One region of the Paenibacillus sp. WC2504 genome, then DNA from elsewhere that is predicted to be linked to it. Evidence: predicted binding sites of a transcription regulator. Region 1 holds the regulator's gene; the other holds the start of a gene.
What was found. Region 1 encodes NrdR, which represses ribonucleotide reductase genes. Its sites were predicted from a motif close to AACACNATATATNGTGTT; they were not measured.

Region 1 (4,425 bases):
GTAATATTTCAGCTTCCGAAGCTACTTTGCTAGGGCTAGCCCTTTCATTGGACGCATTTGGAGCGGGTATTGGCGCTGCATTAATTGGTTTTGTTCCTTTGTTAACGGCATCCGTTATTTCGATTTCGAGCGGTTCGTTTATTGCACTAGGCTTGCGCATTGGCTTTCGTTACGCGGAAATGACGTGGATGAAGAAGTTATCTATTCTTCCGGGGTGTGTACTTATACTTATGGGTTTATTGAAAATGCTGTAGTAACAGGAAAACATTTAGGAGAGATTTGCCTATGAATATCGGGTTAACAGGAGGAATCGCTTGCGGCAAAAGCACAGTTAGCGCCATGCTGGTTAGCCGCGGCGCCCTATTAGTAGATGCGGATCAAATTGCGCGCGATGTTGTCCAGCCCGGCAGCCCTGTTCTCGAACAGGTTGCTGCGCATTTTGGACAAGCGGTCATTCAGGAAGACGGCTCACTGCACCGTAAAAAGCTGGGTGAGATCGTATTTGGGAATACGGATGCCCGTAAACAACTAGAACACATCTTGCACCCGCCTATCCGCAGGATGATCAGAGAACAGATGGAAGCGTATGAGAAGCAATTTCCTGACAAACTGGTTGTCGTCGATATTCCTTTATTGTTTGAATCGAACCTATCTTTTATGTTCGAAGAGGTTCTGGTCGTGTATGTGCCTCCTCACATTCAAGTAGAACGTTTAATGCGAAGAGACAACTTAACGGAAAGCGCGGCCAACAAGCGAATCAACGCGCAGATGTCGATAGAAGAAAAACGCAAATTGGCGGATATCGTGATCGACAACAGCGGAACCTGGGAAGATACCTTATCTTCGGTCGAACGGTTTTGGCTAGGGAAGGGGCTTTCATGAAGTTTTTGCGCAAAAAACGAGTGTTCGCCCTTTTACTCGTTTGTTTCGTTCTAGTCCTCTTTATGAACAGCAATTTTATAGGAAGAAAGTTGTATCCAATCTATTTTGAGCAGGAAATTAAGCAAAGTGCGGCGAAGCACAATATAGACCCTTTTCTCATTGCAGCCATCATCAGGGTGGAGACGAACTATAAGCATCATTTGGAATCGAAAAAAGGTGCTTTGGGGCTTATGCAGTTGATGCCGGACACGGCAGAATGGATTGTAGAGTCCACGAATTTAGGACCACATACCCAGGAGGATTTGTTAAAAGCGGATGTGAACATTAATCTCGGTTCTTGGTATTTAAGCTGGCTGAACAAGCATTACAATGGAAATTTAATTTATGCGATTGCAGCTTACAATGCAGGACAAGGGAATGTGAATAAATGGAAGCAAACGAACGTTTGGGACGGCTCACAAGAGCGCATTGACCAAATCCCATTCGGCGAAACGCGTCATTATGTTCAGAGAGTTATTTATTATTACGAGAAATACACAAAGCTTTACTCCGAACAAGAACAATGGAAGAGTGAGCAAATGAAGTCTCTACATAACAAAGAAGCATTGGACTAGCTCCTTTGTGGGGGCTTAAAGTCCAATGCTTCCCGTTTGCAGATTCAGCGGCTACTTCTACTCAAGATTACTTGAATTGACCAGCCAAAGATTGTTCTGCGATTTGCACCAGGCGACGAGTAATGTGACCACCGATGGCACCAGTGTCACGAGTAGCCATGTTACCGTAGTATCCATCTTGTGGGATAGAGATACCAAGTTCTTGGGCTACTTCGTATTTCAACTGATCCAACGCTGCGTTAGCTTGAGGAACAACTAGTGTGTTGCTGTTTCCTGCGCTCATGTCTGTTCACCTCCTTGTCGGTTGGTACTAGTATTGTGCGCACTTCTTCATCGTTCATGACATGTAACATATGGTAATCCATCAGATAGAAGAGAAAGGAGAGATAGCGAATGAAGTGTCCGTTCTGTGATTATTCCGGTACGAAAGTGCTTGACTCACGTTCAGCTAATGAAAACAAATCGATCCGCCGTCGCCGGGAATGTGAGAAATGCGCCCGAAGATTCACCACCTTTGAGATGGTGGAAGAAACTCCGCTTATTGTGATTAAAAAAGATGGCAGCAGGGAAGAATTTAGTCGTGAGAAAATATTAAGAGGCTTAATACGTGCCTGTGAGAAACGTCCGGTGTCTATGGAGAGACTCGAGATGCTTGTATCCGAAGTTGAGATGCAGCTTCGCACGACGGCTCATGCGGAAGTAGACAGTTTAGGCATTGGCGAAATCGTCATGGAGCAATTGTACCCAGTCGATGAAGTGGCTTACATTCGCTTCGCCTCCGTTTACCGGCAATTCAAGGACATTAACATGTTCCTCAAAGAGTTAACGCAAATATTGGGAAAGCATGATCCCGGCCTACTCCGGGACAAATAAAGAAAGCCGGTTCTGATTCGTTCGATTGAACGTGATCAGATCGGCTTTTATTTGTTAGATAGAGTGAATAACCGTAGTGACTACTAAATTATTTGTCGTTGAAGTAGAAGAAGAGGTAGCCGTAAAGGAGAGCGTCTCCAAGACGACCGTAACGCCAATCGTAAGGGCATTGTTAATATGGTCCCCGAAACCGTGATGGTTGCAGTCAAATGCAAGGTAATCAAGCCTGAACTCATCGTCATTCTCCCTTTCTATCCTCAACTCAAGGACTAATCTAGTAATCTAGTATAGTATATGTTGTGTATTTGGAAATTATTGGATGTTAGCGTATGAAAATCCACTAAACTTTAAACCTTAAATCTGACAAAAAATAAGAAAAAGACAGCGGGATTCCCGTTGTCTTTTTGCTGTGTTTATTCTTAAAAAGCTATTATGGCGCGATTTCTTTCGATTTTAAAAAAAATAATGCTATAGACACCAACCGACTGCATTTTTGTGGGCGTTCGTGCATAATTCTGTTATTGGGTACGTTTGTCCAGTTCACTCCTAAGAAATTGAATAAACCGAATGGATTCTTCGTGGGACAGCAGGTTGTTATTAAACTTAAAGGAGAACATGTTCAAAATATCACTTTCCGGTAGATGCAGGTTAGCAATCAAGTGCTCCACATCCAAGCTCATGTTTCCATTCAACACAATTTTCTCCATCCTTTTCAGCTCCTCCTAGTCATTTCTACATTAATCGGACGGAGGCGGTCTTGGCAGCTGGCTGACATTTTGGACATGGAAATTAGTCCAAATTAGCCCCTATAGCTTTGCGTCACCACTTTTCAGTGGTTTTGCCTTTGTCGTGCCGATTAATGCTTGTAAGAAAACTATATCACATTATTTCCAATTATTACATCTATTCGAAGGATGGTTGAAGCATATGTCCGTCAAATCCAATCAAATTCCAGGTTTTTCTTATGAATTAGATATTATGAAGGTAGCTAGCTCCTTAGGAATTGATCAAGATCGATTATTGGCTTATGTGTATTCGAATATGGAGGCAAATAATCGGAGTGAGGATAGAGCCGCGCAGCCGATGATCAGGCTTGATGAGCATTCCTGATTACAAGAAAGAGCACTGCAACCATAGCGGCGGCAGTGCTCTTGATTATGGCGAAAGATTTACACCATAATTTTACAGATGTCATTCGTGAACTCAACCGGGTCTTGAAGCGGCAAGCCTTCGATGAGGAGTGCTTGGTTGTACAAGAGGGCCGTGTAAAGGTTCAGTTTCTCTTTGTCTTTTTCGAAAGCGTCCTTCAACGAGCCGAACACTTCATGGTTCATGTTGATTTCAAGAACTTTTTCAGCTTTCACATTCGGATTATTCGGCATCGCATTCAAGATTTTTTCCATCTCGATGGTTACGTCACCGTCTGTAGACAGGCAAACCGGATGCTTCTTGAGTCGTTTGGATGCTTTGACGTTCGTAACTTTACCGGACAATAAGCTGGTCATGTAGTCGAAAAGCTCTTTGTTATCGTTTTTGTCCGCTTCGGTTTCGGATTTATCATCAGCTTCAATGCCGAGATCGCCGCTGGAAACCGATTTGAATTCTTTTTCCTTGTAAGTCATGATCATTTTGATTGCGAATTCATCGATATCGTCTGTGAAATACAAGATTTCATAGCCTTTATCCGTAACAAGCTCCGTTTGCGGAAGCTTATCGATGCGCTCCATAGACTCCCCGGATGCATAGTAAATGTACTTCTGATCTTCCGGCATTCTCGCGATGTATTCGTCGAGTGTAACGAGCTTCTTCTCTTTGGAGGAGTGGAACATCAACAAGTCCTGCAGAACGTCTTTATGGGTGCCGTAGTCGCTGTAGACGCCGAATTTGAGCTGACGGCCAAACGCTTTGTAGAAGGTCTCGTATTTCTCTCTCTCATCCTTCAACATGGATTGAAGTTGGCCTTTGATTTTGCTCTGAATGTTTTTGGCAATCAACTTTAATTGACGATCATGCTGCAGCATCTCTCTGGAAATGTTCAGAGACAAGCTTTCGGAAT
Region 2 (4,425 bases), 300 kb from region 1:
CACTTGTAGAAACCGCTCCTCGATACCTGCATGACCCTGCACATCTTCGCCACCTGAAACTCAGAGCGATGATCTTCGATGAACTGGAACCTTAGTTCCTTTCTTTGCTGAAGATGTGCAGCGCCTTTTTTAGGATCGCTAGTTCTTCCTGCAGATCCTGCTTCTCCCGCTCAGAGGCCTGCAGGCGTTTCTCAATGTCCCGAAGTTTCTCTGGGTTACCTACAGGCTCGTTTTCAAAGGAACGATATTTTGTCATCCAATTCTTTAATGTTCCAGCGGGGATGTTCATTTCCTCTGCGATTTCCGGTAATGTCTTTGTTTGTTCTTGAACGTATTTTACTGCTTGTTTCTTAAAATCTTCATTATATCGTTGGCGTTGCTCTCCCATGGGCGGACACCCTCCTATTCGTTAAGTCTATTATTGGGGTCACTTAACGATGTGTCCACTTCTAATTCTAGCCCCATACAGGACGCTATTTAGGGGTAAAGTAGTTGTCGGGGGACTTGAACGGAACTCCAGGGTCTTATTTCTGGAAAATGCGGGCATATTCGTATGAAAGCTCCGAAATAACGGCCTGGAGTTCCCTTCCGTCGCTACACACGGTGGATTTCGCTGAAATAGCGCCCTGGCGTTCCTCGTGTGAGGATTTAAAAAACCTAAGGCAGATGCCTTAGGTTTTTTGCTGATTACGAGAACGTGCGAACAAACTCCTCTTGCAGCTTGCGGGTATATGCCCCTGGCGTGCCGGCTCCAATCGTGAGGCCATCCACTTCCAGAATTGGCGTTATTTCTACCGTTGTTCCTGTAATAAAGGCTTCGTCAGCCGCCATAAGCTGTTTCGTCGTAAAAGCCTCTTCTTTAACCGGTATTTCCAAAACTCCAGCTAAACGCAATACGACTGCTCGGGTGATACCGTGCAAAATCAAATGATTCGCAGGATGCGTATAAAGCACGCCATCCTTGATCATCATCAGGTTAGATGCGCTGCACTCCGTCACCGTACCTTCTCGATGCAGTACAACCTCCTGCACGCCGTGATCGAGCGCTGCTTGCTTGGCCATGACGTTGGGCAGCAGATTGAGCGTTTTGAGATCGCATCTTAACCAGCGAATATCGGCAAACGTAATAGCTTTAATCCCGTTATGTATGGTTGCCGTTGGTCTAGGGACTTCCGTGCAATAGGCCAGCATGATCGGTTCTGCCTGAGTCGGAAACGGATGCGCGCGTGGAGCTTCCCCTCGGGTGATTTGCAGATATAAGGTGCCTTCGATCAGCTTATTTTTGTCCACCAGCTCTGTGAGAATTTGACCGATTTTTTCGATGGTAAAAGGGAGGGTAAGCCGCACCTCGCTGGCGGTTCTTTGAAGCCTCTGCATATGGGCGTCCTGCTCATACAGTTGGCCCTGATAGACACGGAAAACTTCATAAATACCGTCTCCGAAATAATAACCGCGATCATCGGGCGAGAGCTGAATATCCTCTTTATTCATAAATTCATTTTTATAAAAATACATGTCTCTAACCTCTCCTTAGGAAAAATAAATAACGAACAAATGTTCTAAAGTTGAGCGAATTGTGGTATCCTAAATACAGGTTAGCAGAGGAATCCGCTATCGTCAAAAGCAACGAACCGCCAGCTCGCTTTCTATAAAATAAAGAGAGATTTCGAGGAAATTCTAGCTAAAGCGATATTTACTTGTTTTATTAAACAAAATTGGTCCTTTGGCCATTCGAAGGTCCATATCTAGTGTTGTATAATGGATTTCTCACACCAGATATTGTAATTTTCAATTTAGTTGGAGCTGAAACTGTAGCTTATTGGGAGGGCATTTATCAATGGGGATTTCGCAATCAGGTAAGAGGCTGGAAGGGTTAAGCGAGAAAATATTTTTGGATCGCTATGCGCTTAAGAATGCGGATACGAGCTTTGCTAAAGTGGGAGACACCGTACTCGTATTGACGAAGGATGATCCCAAATTCCCAGCCAAAGAAGTAGGCGAAATTATTAGCCGTGAAGGCGACATCGTGCAAGTAAGAACACGCAGTGGCGAGACAGTCAAATCTGCAGTTGAGAAGCTTACATTAAACATAGAAAAGACACCGGAAGAAATGTGGGATCGTTTGGCCGGAGCCATGGCATCCGTGGAAACGACACCCGAGAAACGCAAGGAATGGACGGAGAAATTCAGATATATTTTGGATGATTGGAAACTTGTTCCAGGCGGACGAATTGCAGCAGGAGCGGATGCAAGCGACGAGTTAACGTTGTTCAACTGTTATGTGATCCCATCTCCTCACGATAGCCGTGGCGGCATTATGAGCACACTTTCAGAAATGACGGAAATCATGTCACGCGGCGGTGGTGTGGGAATCAATCTGTCTTCCCTTCGACCACGTCGTTCCGTTGTCAAAGGAGTTAACGGCTCTTCGAGCGGTGCTGTATCATGGGGCGGCTTGTTCAGCTATACAACAGGTCTGATTGAGCAAGGCGGAAGCCGTCGTGGCGCACTCATGCTGATGATCAATGACTGGCATCCTGATCTGGAAGATTTCATTACGGTGAAGTCAACGATGGGACAAATCACCAATGCCAATTTATCCGTTTGCGTAAGCAATGGATTTATGAAGGCCGTGAAGGAAGATTTGGAGTGGGAACTCGTTTTCCCAGATACGACGGATCCTGAATATAACGAGAAATGGGACGGCAATTTGGAAGCTTGGAAACAACTTGGCAAAGCCGTCAAGCCTTACCGCACAGTAAGAGCTCGTGAGGTGTGGCACACGATTATTGAGTCCGCTTGGAAATCGGCTGAGCCTGGTGTTGTGTTCATGGAATACTACAACCAAATGTCGAATAGCTGGTATTTCAATCCGATTATTTGTACGAATCCGTGTGGGGAGCAGGGGCTTCCGGCTTGGGGAGTTTGCAACTTGTCGGCGATTAACTTATCCAAATTTTATGATGCAGAGAAACATGATGTCGATTGGGCGGATCTGGCTACGGTTGTTCGCTACTCGACGCGTTTCCTTGATAATGTCATTGACAAAACGCCTTATCATTTTGAAGAAAACCGTGAGAATCAACAGAAGGAACGCCGCGTAGGCTTAGGATCAATGGGCTTGGCGGAACTCATGATTAAGTTGAAAATTCGTTACGGTAGTCCGGAATCCTTAGTGTTTTTGGACAAAATCTACGGCTTCATGGCAAGAGAAGCTTATCTGGCATCAGCGGAAATCGCCTCTGAAAAAGGATCTTTCCAAGCGTTTGTTGCAGATAAGTTCCTGGAAAGCGGCTTTATGAAAAATATGACCAAGGTATTCCCGGAAGTTGGCGAAGCCATTAAGAACAGCGGAATGCGCAACGTAACGGTCATCACGCAGGCTCCAACGGGAAGCACAGGGACGATGGTTGGCACTTCGACGGGGATTGAGCCGTATTTTGCCTTTGAATATTTCCGTCAAAGCCGTCTGGGCTTTGATAAACAATATGTGCCGATTGCTCAAGAATGGAAAGACGCTAATCCGAATCAGGAATTGCCGGATTACTTTGTAACTTCCATGACCTTAACGGCTGAAGATCATATTCGAGCACAAGCAGCGATCCAGAAATGGGTTGACAGCTCGATCTCCAAAACAGCGAATTGCCCATCCGATTTCACAGTTGAAGAGACCAAACGGTTGTATGAATTGGCTTTTGATTTGGGTTGTAAAGGCGTTACCATCTACCGTGATGGAAGCCGTGATGTGCAAGTTCTTAGCACAAGTTCAGACAAGAAAGAGGAGAAGAAAGTTGAGAAGGCAGAAGCAGCACCTGTTGCTGTAGCTGCGGAAGCTGTGAAAGAAGAAGCCAGCTTAACGAATCTTTCAGGCAAGCTTGCGGTTAATGTTGACGCCAAAACAGAGCAAGTTTTCGATAAGCAATATAAGCGCCGTCCGCAAATTCTGCGAGGCGCAACCTATAAAGTGAATACTCCATTCGGCATGGCGTATATTACGATTAATGATATGAACGGAACGCCGAGTGAAATATTCCTCAACGTGGGGAAAGCCGGATCAGACGTTTTTGCGATGTCTGAAGCACTAGGCCGCGTGTGCTCGTTGTTCTTGCGTTACGGCGACCATGGGGACAAAGTGAAGCTGCTCGTGAAGCACTTGAAAGGCATTGGCGGCTCCGGCGCCATTGGATTTGGCACGAACCGTGTCGAGTCGATCGCTGACGCGGTTGCCAAAGCGCTCGAGCAGCACGACGAAGTGATGAACGAGCAAGACGACGCGCGGAACTACGTGACCGCGACGAGTGAAGTGCTGGATGCGCCAGCTCCGGCACCGGTGGCTGCTGTTAGCGGGCACACCGCACATAGCGCGCATGGCAGCAACGCTGCTAGCGCCGCGACGAAGGACTTGTGCCCGTCTTGCGGTTCCGC

Region 2: the regulator NrdR is predicted to act here: its motif matches at 1,769-1,786, upstream of ACUN27_RS27065 (adenosylcobalamin-dependent ribonucleoside-diphosphate reductase).

Annotation. Positions count from the first base shown of each region.
Region 1 covers NZ_JBQZFH010000001.1:6,331,065-6,335,489, reverse strand. The annotation lists gene ACUN27_RS28625 (MntP/YtaF family protein) at 1-254, shown strand, start outside; gene coaE (dephospho-CoA kinase) at 286-882, shown strand; gene ACUN27_RS28615 (lytic transglycosylase domain-containing protein) at 879-1,496, shown strand; gene ACUN27_RS28610 (alpha/beta-type small acid-soluble spore protein) at 1,564-1,779, opposite strand; gene nrdR (transcriptional regulator NrdR) at 1,890-2,369, shown strand; gene ACUN27_RS28600 (hypothetical protein) at 2,424-2,630, opposite strand; gene ACUN27_RS28595 (hypothetical protein) at 2,888-3,076, opposite strand; cyclic di-GMP riboswitch class I at 3,126-3,222, opposite strand; gene ACUN27_RS28590 (hypothetical protein) at 3,297-3,479, shown strand; gene htpG (molecular chaperone HtpG) at 3,539-4,425, opposite strand, start outside.
Region 2 covers NZ_JBQZFH010000001.1:6,028,077-6,032,501, reverse strand. The annotation lists gene ACUN27_RS27080 (IS3 family transposase) at 1-80, opposite strand, end outside; gene ACUN27_RS27075 (transposase) at 92-388, opposite strand; gene dat (D-amino-acid transaminase) at 688-1,515, opposite strand; gene ACUN27_RS27065 (adenosylcobalamin-dependent ribonucleoside-diphosphate reductase) at 1,838-4,425, shown strand, end outside.